3 regions of the Pseudomonas sp. LS1212 genome follow, and region 3 is predicted to be linked to each of the others. Evidence: riboswitches for the same ligand, from Rfam matches in the RefSeq annotation. Region 3 holds a riboswitch; each other region holds the start of a gene.
The links. Region 3 has a riboswitch for cobalamin ahead of cobW (cobalamin biosynthesis protein CobW). Riboswitches for the same ligand answer to the same signal wherever they lie in the genome.
Positions count from the first base shown of each region.

Region 1: another riboswitch for cobalamin. It lies ahead of cobO (cob(I)yrinic acid a,c-diamide adenosyltransferase); the one in region 3 lies ahead of cobW (cobalamin biosynthesis protein CobW).
Region 2: another riboswitch for cobalamin. It lies ahead of NVV94_RS15400 (ABC transporter substrate-binding protein); the one in region 3 lies ahead of cobW (cobalamin biosynthesis protein CobW).

Region 1 is NZ_CP102951.1:4,341,076-4,346,697, forward strand. Features, by position in the region: gene cbiB (adenosylcobinamide-phosphate synthase CbiB) at 1-216, opposite strand, end outside; gene bluB (5,6-dimethylbenzimidazole synthase) at 213-863, opposite strand; gene NVV94_RS20215 (cobyrinate a,c-diamide synthase) at 860-2,155, opposite strand; gene cobO (cob(I)yrinic acid a,c-diamide adenosyltransferase) at 2,152-2,763, opposite strand; cobalamin riboswitch at 2,953-3,180, opposite strand; gene NVV94_RS20225 (class I SAM-dependent methyltransferase) at 3,267-3,929, opposite strand; gene NVV94_RS20230 (C40 family peptidase) at 3,945-4,475, opposite strand; gene NVV94_RS20235 (C40 family peptidase) at 4,635-5,258, opposite strand; gene NVV94_RS20240 (NAD-dependent deacylase) at 5,325-5,622, opposite strand, start outside.
Region 2 is NZ_CP102951.1:3,300,047-3,305,668, forward strand. Features, by position in the region: rRNA gene NVV94_RS15395 (16S ribosomal RNA) at 1-481, opposite strand, end outside; cobalamin riboswitch at 987-1,182, shown strand; partial or broken gene NVV94_RS15400 (ABC transporter substrate-binding protein) at 1,326-1,739, shown strand; gene NVV94_RS15405 (hypothetical protein) at 1,874-2,137, shown strand; gene NVV94_RS15410 (DUF4332 domain-containing protein) at 2,324-2,734, opposite strand; partial or broken gene NVV94_RS26930 (iron ABC transporter permease) at 3,111-3,212, shown strand; partial or broken gene NVV94_RS15415 (ABC transporter ATP-binding protein) at 3,209-3,724, shown strand; partial or broken gene NVV94_RS15420 (aminotransferase class I/II-fold pyridoxal phosphate-dependent enzyme) at 3,794-4,126, shown strand; one part of gene NVV94_RS15425 (IS3 family transposase) at 4,474-5,381, opposite strand; one part of gene NVV94_RS15425 (IS3 family transposase) at 5,381-5,622, opposite strand, start outside.
Region 3 is NZ_CP102951.1:2,165,667-2,171,288, reverse strand. Features, by position in the region: gene cobN (cobaltochelatase subunit CobN) at 1-1,132, opposite strand, end outside; gene cobW (cobalamin biosynthesis protein CobW) at 1,136-2,200, opposite strand; cobalamin riboswitch at 2,293-2,497, opposite strand; cobalamin riboswitch at 2,756-2,982, shown strand; gene NVV94_RS10160 (CbtB-domain containing protein) at 3,077-3,262, shown strand; gene NVV94_RS10155 (CbtA family protein) at 3,274-3,966, shown strand; gene NVV94_RS10150 (cobalamin biosynthesis protein) at 3,966-4,391, shown strand; gene cobM (precorrin-4 C(11)-methyltransferase) at 4,468-5,214, shown strand; gene nfuA (Fe-S biogenesis protein NfuA) at 5,377-5,622, opposite strand, start outside.

The DNA of each region.
Region 1 (5,622 bases), 2.2 Mb from region 3:
CAGCCATGACAGCAGTGTCGCCAGCAGCGTCAGCGGGATCACCGCCAGGAACCAGGCGGTCACGCCGTGGCTGCGCCAACCGCGGCCACCGGCATTGAAGCGCTGCTCGAGACGATCGGCAAGGCGCCCGAAGGCCACCAGCGGGTGCCTGCGCTTGGGCTCACCCAAAAGCGCATCCAGCGCCACCCCGGCGACACTCAGCAACGCCACGCTCATCGATTCACTCCCCAATGGTTTTCATACAGCATGTCGGATAACGGCTTGGGCTCGGCCCAGCCTTCCAGGGCCAGCATGGGCGCCGGATAGAACGCCTCGACCGGCCCCAGGCAAAGGATTGCCAGCGGCTTGGCGCCTGCCGGCAGGCCGAGCAATTGGCTCAGGGCCTGCGGCTCGAACAGTGACACCCAGCCCATGCCCAGGCCTTCGGCGCGGGCCGCCAACCAAAGGTTCTGGATAGCGCAGGACAAGGACGCCATGTCCATTTCCGGCAAGGTCCGGCGGCCGAAGATATGCCGCTCGCGGTCATCGGCAAGCGCGGCAACCAGGACCTCGGCACAGTCGTTGATGCCTTCGACCTTGAGTTTCATGAATTCGTCGGAACGCTCGCCGAGGGCGTCGGCCGTACGCACCCGCTCCTCTTCGACCAGTGCCTGGATGCGTTGGCGCAATGCCCGGTCGCTGATGCGGATAAACCGCCATGGCTGCATCAGGCCGACGCTTGGCGCCTGATGGGCCGCGGCCAGCAACTTCGCCAACAGCGCCGGCGCAACGCTGCCACCGACGAAATGACGCATATCGCGCCGCTCGGCGATCGCCCGGTAGACCGCCGCCCGTTCATCCTCGCTGAATGCGTGCTCGCTCATGGCTTGAACAGCGCCGCCACCGCCTGGGGGTTGGAGGGAAAGTAGAAATGCACATAGGACGCGGTCAAGCGCCCGCACCGATAGACCGCCTCGGCGCCACGCCCGCCGTTGGGGCTCTGGCCCCTGGCGATCGGCGCAAGTTCGGTACTGGTCAGGGAGTGATGATAGGTATGCCCGCGCAAGCTCCCTTCCGGCAGTTCGACCGCCTGCAGGGCCAGGGCTGCCAGACGCTTCTGCATCACCGCCTCGCCCTTGAGCAGGCCGGCCAGCTCAGCGCGCTGGCCCTGGACATCGGTCAGGGCATCGAGCAGGTAGAGCATGCCACCGCACTCCGCCAGCAGCGGCTTGCCCGCTTCATGGTGGGCACGTATATCGGCGAGCATGCTGGCATTGTCCGCCAGGGCCAGGTGATGCAGCTCCGGGTAGCCGCCAGGCAGGTACAGGCTATCGGCGCACGGCAATGCCCGATCGTGAACCGGCGAGAAAAACGTCAGTTGCGCGCCCATCGCTCGCAGCAGGTCCAGGCTTGCGCCATAGGTAAAGGCAAACGCCTCGTCCCGCGCCACGGCGATGCGCACGCCGGCCAACAATGGCTCGACGGCGACCGGCACAGGTGCCGCGAATTCCACCGGTGGCGGCAGGGCCGACTCGCAGCTTTCGGCCAACGCGGCGGCGGCCGCATCGAGGCGCACATCCAGGTCATTGAGTTCGCTGGCCTGGACCAGGCCCAAGTGCCGGCTCGGCAGTTCGATACCGGTTTCCCGAGACAAGCCGCCATACCAGCGCAAGCCTTCGGTCAGGCTGCCTTCGAGCAGTTGGGCATGTCGCACGGTACCGACCCGATTGGCCAGCACCCCGGCAAACGGCAGGTCCGGCTGATAGCGCGCAAGGCCCAACGCCAACGCACCGAAGGTCTGGGCCATGGCCGTACCGTCGATGACGGCCAGCACCGGCACACCGAAGTGGCGCGCCAGGTCGGCGCTCGAAGGCGTGCCATCGAACAGGCCCATGACCCCTTCGATCAAAATCAGGTCAGCTTCGGCAGCAGCCTCCCAGAGCAGACGCCGACTCTCGTCGGCACCGACCATCCACAGGTCCAGCTGATACACCGGCGCACCACTGGCGCGCTCGAGGATCATCGGGTCGAGGAAGTCCGGGCCGCACTTGAACACCCGCACCTTGCGCCCCTGGTTACGGTGCAAGCGGGCCAGTGCGGCGGTCACGGTGGTCTTGCCCTGGCCGGAAGCCGGCGCGGCGATCAACACCGCCGGGCAATGACGCGCATCACTCATAGTTCGATGCCTTTCTGGGCACGAATGCCGGCCTGGAACGCGTGCTTGAGCATGCCCATTTCCGTGACGGTATCGGCCAGTTCGATCATTTCGGGCTTGGCGGCGCGGCCGGTCACTACCACATGCTGCATGGGTGGGCGTGCCTGCAGGTCGCCGAGCACCTGATCGAGGTCGAGGTAGCCGTGCTTGAGGGCGATGTTCAGCTCGTCGAGCACCACCAGACTGATCGACGGATCGCTCAGCAACTGGCGGGCCACCGCCCAGGCTGCTTCGGCCGCGGCGATATCGCGCTGGCGATCCTGGGTTTCCCAGGTGAAACCCTCGCCCATGACATGGAAGCGAACCTGCTCTGGAAAGCGCCGGAAGAACAGCTCTTCACCGGTGCTGGTGCGGCCCTTGATGAATTGCACGACACCACATTGCATGCCGTGGCCCATGGCCCGGGCGAGCATGCCGAAAGCGGAGCTGCTCTTGCCTTTGCCGTTGCCGGTCAATACCAGCAACAACCCACACTCGTTCGGCGCATTGGCAATGCGCTCGTCGATCACGGCCTTTTTGCGCAGCATGCGCGCCACATGGCGCTCATCACGTTCGGTGGTTTCAGTCATCGCAGCTCTCCGCTAACGCGCAGATGGCCGGCATCGACGAAGCACCACGACAGACGGGGCGCCAGCCCTGGCCTGGTGGCAGGAAATCGTCAATGCCGCTCTCACCCGCGCGACAGATGGATGGATCAAAGCAGACGCAGCGTGCGGCGGCCGTGCCCGGATCGGGCCCGGCGCGCGTCAGGCTGCGTGATGCCGTGGGATGTTTCAGGCCGGTCTCCGGGCTCATGAGTGGGGTGCGCACACCCAGGTCACACGCCTTCCCGGACCCGAACCGCATCCAGTGGCCACTGCGCGACCTTGACTCATTTACCGTTGCGGGGGCAGCGCCGGAATCGCGCGCCATGCACGCCCACCGGCTTCCCTGTTTCACTCCGGCAACCGAAACGATTGCAGAGCACCTGGAACAAGTCGCGAAGGTTAGAGGGTTGGGGATGGAGCGTCAATTATTGGTGGCCGATGACGTGGGCAACAAAATCTGGCGGGTAACGGCTGCCCGGTGACGCTCAGCGTTTACGGCACAGGGTCAGGCCATCGCCCAGTGGCAAGAGCGAAAGATCGACGCGCGAGTCATCCTTCAAGGCGCGATTGAGCGCCTGGATGGCCCGGGTATCGGCGCTGTCGGGTTCGCTCTGCAGCACCCGACCGCTCCATAATGTGTTATCGAAAATGGCCAGGCCGCCAACCCGCAGCAGACGCAAGGCGTATTCCAGATAAACCGGGTAGTTGGCCTTGTCGGCGTCGATGAAGATCAGGTCGAAACTGCCGCCCTGACCTTGCCCCTCCAGTTGTGCGAGGGTGTCCAATGCCGGCGCCAGGCGCAGATCGATCTTGTCGGCCACCCCCGCCTGCTGCCAATAACGCAGGGCCGTCTGGTTGTAGTCTCCCGGAAGATCACAGCAGATCAATCGCCCCTGCGCCGGCATCGCCTGAGCCATGCACAGGGCGCTATAACCGGTGAACGTGCCGACTTCAAGCAGCCGCTGCGCCCCGATCAAGCGCACCAGCAAGGCCAGGAACTGACCCTGTTCGGGCGCAACCTGCCAACGCGCCATGGGCATCGCCTGGGTTTCGGCTCGCAATTGTTGCAGCAGCGGTGTTTCGCGCAGCGAGACGTCCTGCAGGTAGTGGTACAGCGCGTCGTCCAGGTAGAGCGTTTGGGCGGTCATGCCGGCCTCCCTTTGTCAGGGGTTACGCGCCAGGCTGGTCGGCTGCAGGACGCGCTTGGCGTTGAGGTAGGTCTTCTGCCAGTAGGCATTGGACAGGTAATCCAGGCGTACCGTACCACCAGTGGCCGGCGCGTGGACAAAGCGCCCTTCGCCGACGTAGATACCGGCATGGCTGACCTGCGACCCGCCGTTGGTGGCAAAAAACACCAGGTCGCCGGATTGCAGCGCATCGCGCCCGACTTCGGGAGCGCGCAGGCCGATCATTTCACGGGTAGAGCGCGGCAGGGAAATACCGGCAGCATCACGGTAGACGTAACCGATCAGCCCACTGCAGTCGAAGCCCGAGTCCGGTGTATTACCGCCCCAGCGATAGGGCGTGCCGACCAGGCCCAGTGCACGAAACAGCACATCTTCGGCAACCGGCGAGAAATATTGTTGAGGGGCCATGACGGCCGGCTCGGTGACCCGAGGCGACGGGGCATGACTGCTACAGGCACCGAGCAGTGCTGCGAAAAGAACAAGGGCAAAGCGCGCAGCCATCGACATAAACAGAACAATCCTGATCTGATCCGGCTTACTCCGCCGAGAGCCTGGCCATGTGCCAGGAGGTTATAACCCGTTAATACTAGTTGCTATTGCCAAAAACGCACACGGCGACGTGCTTTTTTGAGCTACGTCGCCGTTTTTGCTGCGAAACTGCTGAGCTTAATTGCGCGAGATAACCGTGCTCGGGGCCATGGCCAGCGCACGCTTGGCTTCGATAAAGGTCTTGCTCCAGTAGCGGTCGCCAAGGCTGTCGATGCGCACGCCACCGCTGCGGCGGCTGCTGGAGTGAATGAACTGATCATCGCCCAGGTAGATGCCGGCATGGCTGACACGACCACGACCGTTGGTGCTGAAGAACAGCAGGTCACCGGGCTTGAGGTTGTCGCGAGCGACCAGCGGAGCGTTCACGTTGATCATTTCACGCGTGGAGCGCGGCAGTTTCAGGCCAGCCTCTTCGCGGAACAGGTAACCGATGAAGCCGCTGCAATCGAAGCCGGACGTCTCCGAGGTGCCGCCGAAACGGTAGCGGGTACCGATCAGGGACATGCCACGCTCGAGGATGCTGTCAGCCAGGGCGGGCAGTTGGTAAGGCTTGCTGCTGGAGAATTCGGTCAGCTCTTTTTCGCTCATGAGCTCTTCCTGGAGAATCAGGGAAGGCTGAGCCGAAGCATTGGCGGTAACCGGGTTGCTGACCTGCTGTTGCGAAACCGGCGTATGAGCCGCGCAGCCAAAAAGCAGGGTAACGAGTGCGAGGGGCACGAGGGGTGCGAAGCGCTTTAGCATGGGCACGACCGTGTCAAAATCCATAAGAAGGCGCGACTATGCCTTCTCTCATTCTCATTTGCAAATTCAATCGAAAAAAATGTGACTTGTGAGTTTCCCCATAACCTCTAAGGCCCTCCCCCTCAGATAAATGTCCATGTCACCACTCAGTTCGGTCGGCACCGGATTTATCTCGATCGTGAAGCCACCGCTGGCCCGCGTGCGCAACACCGGTTCGTGAATATAAGGGAAGCTGGCGGTGGTGCCAATCACCAGCACGGCATCGAAACCCAAGGCCATCTGCTTATACAGGGTTTCCAGCGCAGGCTCGGGCAGCAGCTCCTCGAACAGGACCACCGGCGGGCGCAAAATGCCCGAACAGACC
Region 2 (5,622 bases), 1.1 Mb from region 3:
ACGTCAAAACATCAACGTATTAGGTTAATGCCCTTCCTCCCAACTTAAAGTGCTTTACAATCCGAAGACCTTCTTCACACACGCGGCATGGCTGGATCAGGCTTTCGCCCATTGTCCAATATTCCCCACTGCTGCCTCCCGTAGGAGTCTGGACCGTGTCTCAGTTCCAGTGTGACTGATCATCCTCTCAGACCAGTTACGGATCGTCGCCTTGGTGAGCCTTTACCCCACCAACTAGCTAATCCGACCTAGGCTCATCTGATAGCGTGAGGTCCGAAGATCCCCCACTTTCTCCCGTAGGACGTATGCGGTATTAGCGTCCGTTTCCGAACGTTATCCCCCACTATCAGGCAGATTCCTAGGCATTACTCACCCGTCCGCCGCTCGCCACCAGGTACAAGTACCCGTGCTGCCGCTCGACTTGCATGTGTTAGGCCTGCCGCCAGCGTTCAATCTGAGCCATGATCAAACTCTTCAGTTCAATACTGCTTGGGTTTTGAGAAAACCCTAAACTTGGCTCAGCAATCTCAAAATGAACTATATGATTGCTCATGTAGCCACTTGTGATGCTGATAATCTTTCTGACTATCAGTCTGAGCTCACAAGCACCCACACGAATTGCTTGATTCAGTTGTTAAAGAGCGGTTGGTTGATTCTTTCGTCTCAACCGAGGTGCGCATTTTACGCTTTCCTCTGTCTCTGTCAAGCGTTTATTTTCAGAAGTTTTTCGATTTTCTCGTTTAACTTCAAACACTTGACTCGCTTCGATCTCTCGTTGCGGGAGGCGAATTCTACAGCGTTTCAAACCGTTGTCAACGACAAAAATGATGGCGGTTGCCAAGCCCTGCTCTTGCAGCTTCTGCAGCTACTTACTGAAAGCACTCTATATAGTCAGCGTTGCACTGTTCGGTTTAAACCAGGGTCGCGATGTCGCTCGGCTCAAATACTTCTAATCCGCACATGGGCCCCCCTTGGGCAGCATGATCGACTACCATGCCGCCGCCGGTTTCCAAATGGGATTAATAGGGAATCCGTGGTGCTTATGCAGCATCAAACGGAACTGCCCCCGCAACTGTAGGTGCTGAGCCTGCTCCTGAACTGCCACTGGGATTGCTTCCGGGAAGGCTGGAGCCAGGCGATGACGCATCAGTCAGGAGACCTGCCGGCCAAGCAAATCACTAACCGGCGGGGTGTCCGGGAAGGACATCCTTGCCGCGCGCGTCACCTCGGTGACCGGCCTTGCACTGCTCCTGCGGCAGCGTTCGATGATGTGTTTCCAGACTGTACACCCCCGCTCCGCGTACGCTTCAAATGGAGATTGCATCATGCTGCTGCCCCGCTTTGCCGCCCTCATCACGGGTCTGGGTCTGTCCGCCCTCGCCCATGCGGCCCCTACCCACTATCCCCTGACTGTAGAGAACTGCGGCAGCACGCTGACCTTCCAGCACGCACCAGGCCGTGCAGTGACCATCGGCCAGGCCGGCACCGAAATGCTCTATGCCCTGGGGCTCGGCGACAAGCTGGTCGGCACCTCGTTGTGGTTCAACGATGTATTGGCCAAGTACAAGGCACAGAACGACAAGGTCGAACGCCTGGCCGATAACGATCCAAGCTTCGAGGCAGTGATCGGCAAACGTCCGGAGCTGGTGGCAGTGCAGCTGGAGTGGATGGTCGGCCCGCAGGGGGCGGTCGGCACGCGCGAGCAGTTTCACGAACTTAAGATCCCGACCTACCTGATACACCAACTGCCTTGCCCGGTTGATGCCAGCCATGCCCAAAGATGATGCCGATGTGCAGGTGAACACGCAAGTCAACGTTCTGTCCGAAAAAGACGCTGCAATTCGCTTCGCCTTCGCTTTACCCAAGGCAGCGCATGAAGCTGGCATTAGCCCGCAGGAAGCCTGCAAGGCCCCACGCTGGCAGTCGCCGGACACCCTACCCGGACAGCATGCCCCTTGTCCTGCCTGAACCCGTAGACGATCCTGACCGCACCCGCTGGGCAGAAGAGTTATCCCTGACGGATGAGCAAAGGCGCGACAACGCCGTGGTCCGGCAAACCCATAGTGGCAACCTTGAAAGCTATGCCGGCTCAGCCGCCGAGCAGGCGCTGGCGCGTCGTCGTAGAGAGCTACTCTAGGCGTCGCCAGCGAGAACTAGAAAATGCATGAATGGAGTGAGCGTGTGGGATCAAAGCGGACCGTCGCGTACTAACGTGCCGCATAACCGGCTGCCAACTAAGAACAGTATAGTCGGCAGTCCGGGCTGATGTAACTGTTAGGCAGTTACGGTGGGCAATACTTCGCTTTTTGTCACCCCACCTTGGCTACAGTATCTTTTCCAAAGCTTTAGCCTGTTTGATCCAGTCTTTCACCAATTCAAAGGTGGGTGCCCTACCTACCAATTTGATTTTCTTTTGTTCAATCAATTCCTCCAACTCAGAGTGCAATTTTTCTGGCCGTTGCTTGGCAAGATCGGGAATCGCTTTCACTCCATCAATATGCTCTAATAGGTCGGATAAAACTCCTCCGACCCCATGAATACGAGCCAGATCTGCGCGATCGGCCAATGCTAAGAGCTTTGGTCTTGTCAGGCCGCAGTACTTTGCCAGTTCGCTTCTTTCGTGTGGTGTCCGACATGCGTCTAAGAGTTGATCGCTGTCATGGATGTCCTTTTCCTTCAATTTGCCCTCAGTTTCGGGGGTCATGCCTACGATTTTGCTGAGTGGTATAGCCATTTTTATCTCCAATAATGCGTTAGATGATTGTCGACAAGTGTTTGTGACCGGGCATTTCTTGCTTCCTGTCACAACACCTCCTTTCCACACATCTCGTATCACGCGTTTGGGAACGGCTTAACTGCAAAATATAATGTTGCGTTTGCTCACGACATAGACGGCAAGCCAAGGCCGCTCAATCAGCTTAGACGGCAGACCAAGCAACGCTAGCTATTTTCCACCATGCTGACTAGTGGCTCCTTCTGGCCGGACTGGGACGCCCGTGCCCAGTGTCTTATAGACATGGTACAGGTACGAAAACCCCCATAAACGCCTTAGGCCCACATCGCTGCGAGCCTAAGTAATTGATCCTATTGGTTTACCCGGCAAGACCTGAACCTGCGATCAGGGACAGGTGATCCCTGTGGGGGTGATCACCGCACTGGTTGGCGCCCCCGTATTCGCGCTGATCCTGATAGGCCGGAGGAGCTCCCGATGAGCGCCGCGGCGCCCTTTGCTGGCGAATCCGTATTGAGCTGTTCCGGCCTTGGTTTCAATGCCCGCGACGTTGCACTCCTGCACGACATCAACCTGAGCGTTCGTCGCGGCGAGACCCTCGGCATCGTCGGGCCCAACGGTTCGGGAAAATCCACGGTGGTCGAACAGCAGGCCGACACCGACGATGCGATTTGCGTGTTCGATGCCGTTGCCTTGGGCCGAACGCCCTGGCTGTCGGCGCTGAGCCCCTGGTCGGGCAATGACAATGCCATCGTCCACCAGGCTCTCTGCGACGTCGACGCTGCCCACCTGAGCACCCGCAGGTGGCGCAGCCTCTCTGATGGCGAACGCCAGCGCGTGCACATCGCTCGAGCCTTGGCCCAGCGCCCACAGATCCTGTTGCTGGACGAACCGACCAATCACCTGGATATCCAGCACCAGCTCGCAATTCTAAAGGTTGTACAGGCCCTGCCTGTGACGACGCTGATAGCCCTGCAAACGGTAATGACCGCGCGTTTACTGGCTCGAACACTAACGGCAATAGCTAGGCGCGTTGATTCGGGCCTGTTCAATGACTATCCACCAGTAGGTGGCCATGACGAACATCGTCGCCTGCTGGCACGATGGTTCGCAGGTCTAGGCGTGGACGCAGACCCTCGACGCCTGTTGTTGACCGGTGGCGCTCATCACGCGGTGTCTCTCGCGCTATCGGTGGTCTGCAGTCCGGGCGGCACACTGTTCACCGAAGCACAGACCTATCCGGGCGTGATTGCCCTCGCTCGACATCAGCGCACCCCTGTCGTCGGCGTGCGTATGGATGCAGAAGGCATCGTTCCGGAGGCGCTGGATCAAATGCTGGCTGACAGACAACCGGGCCCGGCCGCGCTCTACGTGCCGTCATGGAGCAATGGTTGACCGATGGCACCGCCGAGACCGTCAGCCAGGCGATCCAGGACGAATCGAAGCGACGCGTGGCGCTGGCTCACTCGATGCCAGGCGAGATGATGCGTGACCCGGATCATCGTGGATATCACGTGTGGCTGCCTATGCCCAGTCATGAAGCGCTACACCTAGAGCAGCAAGCCAAGGGACTGGGCCCCCGCCCGCTTCCACCGCTGCTAATCCAGAGGCCTTGGCGAGCGGTGGTGTTCGGTTGTGCCTTGGTGCACCGACGATGGCTGATCTGCGCACGGCACTTTCCTCCATCGCCAAGCTTCGGCCTGAAGGAGCACCGGCAATCTGCCCTCCCGCCCCTGTAGTGGTCAACTAATCCCGGACACGACGTTAAGTTTTTCTTCGGCCTGAGCTGGCGCCAGCCCACCGTTGAATTGATGGGGGCGAATCCAGTTGTACCGATGCATCAAGAAATGGCTGATATCGCGCTGGGCTTCTTGAGCAGTTCGGTAGCCCATGGTCGGTATCCATTCAGTTTTCACGCTGCGAAACACACGCTCCATCGGCGCATTGTCCCAGCAATTACCCCGGCGGCTCATGCTCTGGCGCATGCGATAACGCCACAGCCGCTGGCGAAATAAACGACTCCCATACTGCGACCCTTGATCCGAGTGAAACAGCAGGCCCTGAGGTCTTCCTCGTTGCTCATAGGCCATATCCAGTGCCTTGATAACCAGCTCGGCGTCCGGCTTTTCCGACAATGCCCAACCCACTATCCGGCGCGCGCAAAGATCTAGCACAACAGCCAGATAATGCCATTTCCCTTGGGCCCAAATGTAGGTGATGTCGCCGCACCACACTTGGTTGGGGGCCGAGACATCGAACTCCCGATTCAAGATGTTCGGGATATCCAACCGTTCGACCGTCGCTCGTTTATAGGCATGAGAACCTGGCTGTTTGCTCACGAGGTCAAGCTCACGCATCAAGCTGCGTACCTTAAATCGCCCCAGTTGCTCGCCGTCTTCACGCATGATCGACAAGATGCTGCGGCTGCCCGCAGCACTACGACTTTCTGTGAACAGTTCATTGACCCGACTGCGCAGCCGAAGCCGCTCAATATCAGGAGTCCGGCGCCTGAGACGCTGGGCGTAGTAACACGAGCGGGTGACTTCAAACACTTTGCACAGCCAATCAATCGGCTCGTGGACGCTAAGCTGATTGATCAGCGCGTACGCTCGTGATCTTCCGACATCAAGAGCGCGGTAGCCTTTTTTAGTATCGATTTTTCCCGTTCAAGGCGGGCGATCCGGACTTCCAGTTCCTGGATTTTCTGCTGCTCCGGGGTCAGCGCTTTGCTTAGCGGGGTGACACCTTGGCGCTCCTTCTGAACCTGCTCAACCCAGCGGCGTAGTGCCGACTCGCCGACGCCGAGTGAACGACTGGCTTCGATGTAGCTGTAGTTTTGCTTGAGCACGAGGTCGGCAGCCTCGCGTTTGAATTCAGCGGAAAAGGAACGG
Region 3 (5,622 bases):
GTTTCTGTGCATTGGGCAGACGGCCCAGCTCGCTCCAGCGGCGTGCCAGCTCGGCGACGAAGTCCATGCGCTCCAGGTGCGGGCGATAGCAGACCACATCCGACTGGCTGCGCTCGCTGCGCCAGGCCAGGTCCTTGAAACTGATCGGGCGGCTGATGATGCGGCCGTCAAGTTCCGGCAAGGCGATGTGCATGGCCAGGTCACGCGGGCCGAGGCCCTGCTCGCTGGCCTCCCAGCCGGGCTGGTTGTCCTGGGCGCAGATGGCCTGGATCACCGGGATATTGCGGCGAAACGGCCGCAGGTGCGGTGCTTCCGGGCTGGACTGGGCGAAGCCTGTGGTATTGAGAATGACCTCGGCACCGACCTCATCCAGCCAGTCCTCGGCCAGCGCCAGGCAGCCGGCTTCCTTCAGGCTGGCGACCGCGATCGGCAACGGGTTGAGCCCGGCCAACTGCAGGCGCTCGCAGAATGCATCGACGAATGCGGTATTGGCCGCCTGCAAGTGCGAGCGATAGAACAATAGAGGTACAACGGCCTGGTCGACCTGCCAGTCGGCGCGCCAGTCCTGCAACTGCGCCTGGGCGTTGCGCGGGTGATAGATCGCCGTGCGCGGCAGGGCCTGCGGCTCCTCCCAGGCGTAGTCACGGCCCAGCCAGCGGTTGGCCATGCAGTGATACAGATTGAGGGCATTGGCTTTGCCGCCCTGACGCAGAAAATGCCAAAGGCGCTCGGCTTCGGCGGCTGCGACGGTGCTCAGGCTGCTGAGTTCCGGGTCCGGGCGGTCGTCACCCGGCACCAGAATCAATTGCACGCCTCGGTCCGCCAATCCGACCAGCTGCTCGACGCCGTAGCGCCAATAGCCAATGCCGCCGTGCAATGAAATCAGAATGACCTTGGCATGACGCAGCACCTGGTCGACATAGAGGTCGACCGAGGCGTGGTTTTGCACCTGCATGGGGTTGGCCAGGCGCAGGCTGGGAAAGTCGTCCGGCAACTGCTGGGCAGTTTCGGCCAGCAGCGCCAGGTGGGAATCACCGCTGCAGAGAATGACCAGCTCGGCCGGTGTCTGGCCGAGGTCGGCAATACTGTCATCCGGCACGAAGCCGCCGGGTTGGGTCCGCAGCAGGTGCATGGCTTAGACGTTCAACGCGGCGTGCAGTTGGCTCTCGAGCAGCGCGGCATCGAGTTCCTGACCGATGAGCACCAGATGCGTGGCACGGTTTTCTTCGGCGCGCCAGGCGCGGTCATAGTGCTTGTCGAAGCGTGTGCCGACCCCCTGGATCAGCAAGCGCATGGGTTTGCCGGGAATCGCGGCGAAACCCTTGACCCGCAGGATGCCGTGTTGCACCACCAGTTGGGTCAGGGCATCGAGCAGCAGGCTCTCATCTGCTTGCGGCAATTGGATGGAGATGGAGTCGAAGGCATCGTGGTCATGATCGTCGTGATCATCGCCGTCATGGTGGTCGTGGTGTGTACGACGAGCATCGATATGCGCCTCCGACTCGGCTCCCAGACCCAGCAGGACCTCCAGCGGCAGGCGACCGCTGCTGGCTTCGATCACTTTGACCGCCGGCGGCAGTTCTTCAGCCACTTCGCGGCGCACGGCGGCGAGCAATTGGGCGTCGATCAGGTCCGCCTTGTTGAGGATGACCAGGTCTGCGCTGGCCAATTGGTCGGCGAAGAGTTCGTGCAGGGGCGATTCGTGGTCCAGGTTCGGATCGAGCTTGCGCTGGGCATCCACTTGATCCGGGAAGGCGGCGAAAGTGCCAGCAGCGACGGCTGGGCTATCGACCACGGTAATGACCGCATCGACGGTGCAGGCGCTGCGGATTTCCGGCCACTGAAAGGCTTGGACCAGAGGCTTTGGCAGCGCCAGGCCCGAGGTTTCGATAAGGATATGATCGAGGTCACCGCGGCGCTCGACCAGCTCGCGCATCACGGGGAAGAATTCTTCCTGGACGGTGCAACACAGGCAGCCGTTGGCGAGTTCGAAGATCCGGCCGTTGGCTTCTTCTTCAGTGCAGCCGATGCTGCATTGCTTGAGGATCTCGCCGTCGATACCCAGCTCGCCGAATTCGTTGACGATGACGGCGATGCGTCGGCCCTGGGCGTTGTCGAGCATGTGTCGCAACAGGGTGGTTTTGCCCGAGCCGAGGAAGCCGGTGACGATGGTGACGGGAAGTTTGGCCAGTGTTTTCATTGGATGCCCTTGGCGGATGGCGGGCATGCAGGACGAGTACCTCGGTGCCAGGCACGAGGTCGCATTCGCCACCGGATCACCCCGCCCGGTTGTAGTGAGAATCTGTCCGAGGCAGGTCTCCTGGCTTGCTGTGTGCCGATCGCTTTCGATCGGCGAGCCCGACGCCTTCCCGCATCAGTGCAGTGGCATTGTCGGATCTTTCACGGCTTACAGTTGCGGGGGCAGCCGCGGCATTGGACCGCGTTCCCGTCTTAGCTCCGGCTTGAAGGCTGGAGAACCTCGAATGGGCAAGGCTACGCAGTGGTTGCGGGTTGGTCAATCGCATCTGTCGAGTTGATTGCGCGGCGGGGCTCCCTGTCCGGCGCACCTCGATCGGCGTAGCCGCTGCCGCCAGGCTGCGCTGGGGCCGCAAGGCCCCCTGGCAATCTCAAGATCCTGCGCCTGCTTCGCACGCGAGCGCAGCCTTCGGCAGCGGCTACAAAGGTGTGAACAGGCGCATACCCAAGCAACCAACACCCCACATGCCATTTGACGCCCCCCACCCACCCATGCTCTCCTACGCGGATTCGTTTGGGTGCCCTTCACAGGGTGAAACGGGAAACCGGTGCGTCAGGTGCTACTACACTACCTGGCAAGTCCGGCGCTGCCCCCGCAACGGTAAGCGAGAGAAGAATCAGATCCACTGTGCCAGCTGTCCGGCATGGGAAGGTGATTCTTGCAGGCTTGAGCAACACGCCAGCCCCTCGCAAGCCCGGAGACCGGCCCAGACCATACCTGACAAACCCGCGGTGGGCGGGCGCTGTTGATACCTCTGCGAGCTCGCGCGCAGGGGTTCTTCGCGCTTGGCCGCCTCGATCACCACAAGAGGGAAGCGCCATGCCCATCACTACCGCCAGCCACTCAGCCGTCGTCACGTCCACCCAGACCCAACGCCTGGTCGTCGCCATATGCGCCTCCGTGCTCGGCATCTGCCTGGTCTATTTCGCCGGTTTCTCGCACATCGAAGCCGTTCACAACGCCGCGCATGACACCCGTCACAGCGCCGCTTTCCCGTGCCATTGAGAACAGCCAACATGATCAAGCGCATTGCCCGGACTGCAGGCTTTACCGGCCTGCTCGCCGCCCTGCTGTTGACCCTGCTGCAAAGCTTCTGGGTCGTCCCGCTGATCCTGCAAGCGGAAACCTATGAAAATGCGGCCCCTGCCGTCGAAGCACACGAGCATGCCGACGGCGCTGCGGCCGGGCACAGCCACGATGCCGAAGCCTGGGCGCCGGAAGATGGCTGGCAGCGCCTACTTTCCACCACTGGCGGCAACCTGGTGGTCGCCGTCGGCTTCGCGCTGATGCTGGCCGCGCTGTATACCCTGCGTGCACCCGGCCGCACCTCCGAAGGCGTGCTGTGGGGGCTGGCCGGTTTCGCCGTGTTCTGCCTGGCGCCAAACCTGGGCTTGCCGCCGGAGCTGCCCGGCACTGCCGCTGCAGACCTGGCCCTGCGCCAAACCTGGTGGGTCGGGACTGCCGCTTCCACTGCCGTGGGCCTGGCGCTGATCGCGTTCGGCAAGAACTGGCTGCTCAAGGTCCTGGGCGCAGCGATTCTGGTGGTGCCGCATTTCATCGGCGCACCGCAGCCTGAAGTGCATGAAAGCCTGGCCCCCGAAGCGCTGGAATCGCAGTTCCAGATCGCATCCTTGCTGACCAATGCCGTGTTTTGGGTTGCACTGGGCCTGATCAGCGCCTGGCTGTTTCGTCGCAAAAGCCAGGCCTGATGAGCCTGGCCGGCCGTTCGCAGGTCCTGGTGGCCGGCTTCGGCTGCCAACGCGGTTGCTCGGCCAGCGAGCTGGGCGCCCTGCTTGACCGGACGTTGCTGCAATACCGGCTGCAGCGTTCGGCGCTGACCGGCCTTGCCAGCATCGACCTGAAATGTCAGGAGCCCGGGCTGCTGGCATTGGCCGAGCAACTCGGTTTGCCACTGGTGTTTTTCAGCTCGGCTGAACTGGCCCGCTTCGAGCCGCAACTCAACCATCGGTCTACCCTCGCCCATCGCCATACCGGTTGCTTCGGCATCGCCGAAAGCTGTGCGCTGGCGTTGGCCGAACAGCTGGGCGGCTGCTCAGCCGAACTGAAAGCACCGCGCTGCACATCTGCTCGCGCCACACTGGCATTGGCTGCTCCCCGGCAAAATATTCGATAATCTCCCTCTAGCACGCGTCGGCTACTTGAGTTTTTTTCAAGCAAAACGCGTTTCCAGGCTTTTTCAGGATTCTCCAATGACGGTCTACTTTATTGGTGCAGGCCCCGGCGACCCGGAGTTGATCACGGTCAAGGGGCAACGCCTGATCCGCACCTGCCCGGTGATCATCTACGCCGGCTCACTGGTGCCGGCTGCCGTGCTCGAAGGCCATTGTGCCGAGGTGCTGGTCAACAGCGCCGAGCTGCACCTGCAGCAAATCATCGAGACGATTCAAGCCGCACACGCCAAGGGCCAGGACGTGGCTCGCGTGCATTCCGGCGACCCGAGCCTGTACGGCGCCATCGGTGAACAGATTCGCTATTTGCGAGAATTGGGCATCCCTTACCAGATCATTCCCGGCGTTACTGCCACGGCGGCGAGTGCGGCCCTGCTTGGCGTCGAGCTGACGCTGCCGGCGATCTCCCAGAGCGTGATCCTGACCCGTTACGCCGACAAATCCCCGATGCCCAGCGGCGAAGAGCTGGCAAGCCTGGCCCGGCACCGTTCGACCATGGCCATCCACCTCGGCGTCCAGCACCTTGAAAAAATCATAGAGGAGCTGCGCCCGCACTATGGCGACGATTGCCCGATTGCCGTGGTGCACCGCGCCACCTGGCCGGATCAGGACTGGGTCGTCGGCACCCTCGACGATATTCTCGACAAGGTCCGGGACAAGGGCTTTCGCCGTACCGCGCTGATTCTGGTGGGCCGGGTACTGGCCACTGACAGCTTCTCGGAGTCGGCCTTGTACCGCGCCAGCCACGCTCACCTGTACCGGCCGTAAGTGGCAGGAGAGCTTGCCCGGATTGGCCAGCCGGCCGCCTATGAATTGTTGATTCTGGCCGACAGCGTCAAGCCCGAAGGCTGCGCTCGCACGGCCGGTTGATCGGGCATAAAAAACGGCGCTCACGGGGCGCCGTTTTTTCATCTGCAGCGAACGCCTTCCTTAGTAGTAGGCGTTTTCTTTCTGCGTGTGGTCGGTCACGTCGCGAACACCCTTGAGCTCAGGGATGCGCTCGAGCAACGTGCGCTCGATCCCTTCCTTGAGGGTGACGTCGGCCTGACCGCAACCCTGGCAACCGCCACCGAACTGCAACACGGCAATACCGTCTTCGACCACTTCGATCAGACTCACCTGACCGCCGTGGCTGGCAAGCCCCGGGTTGATCTCGGTTTGCAGGTAATAGTTGAT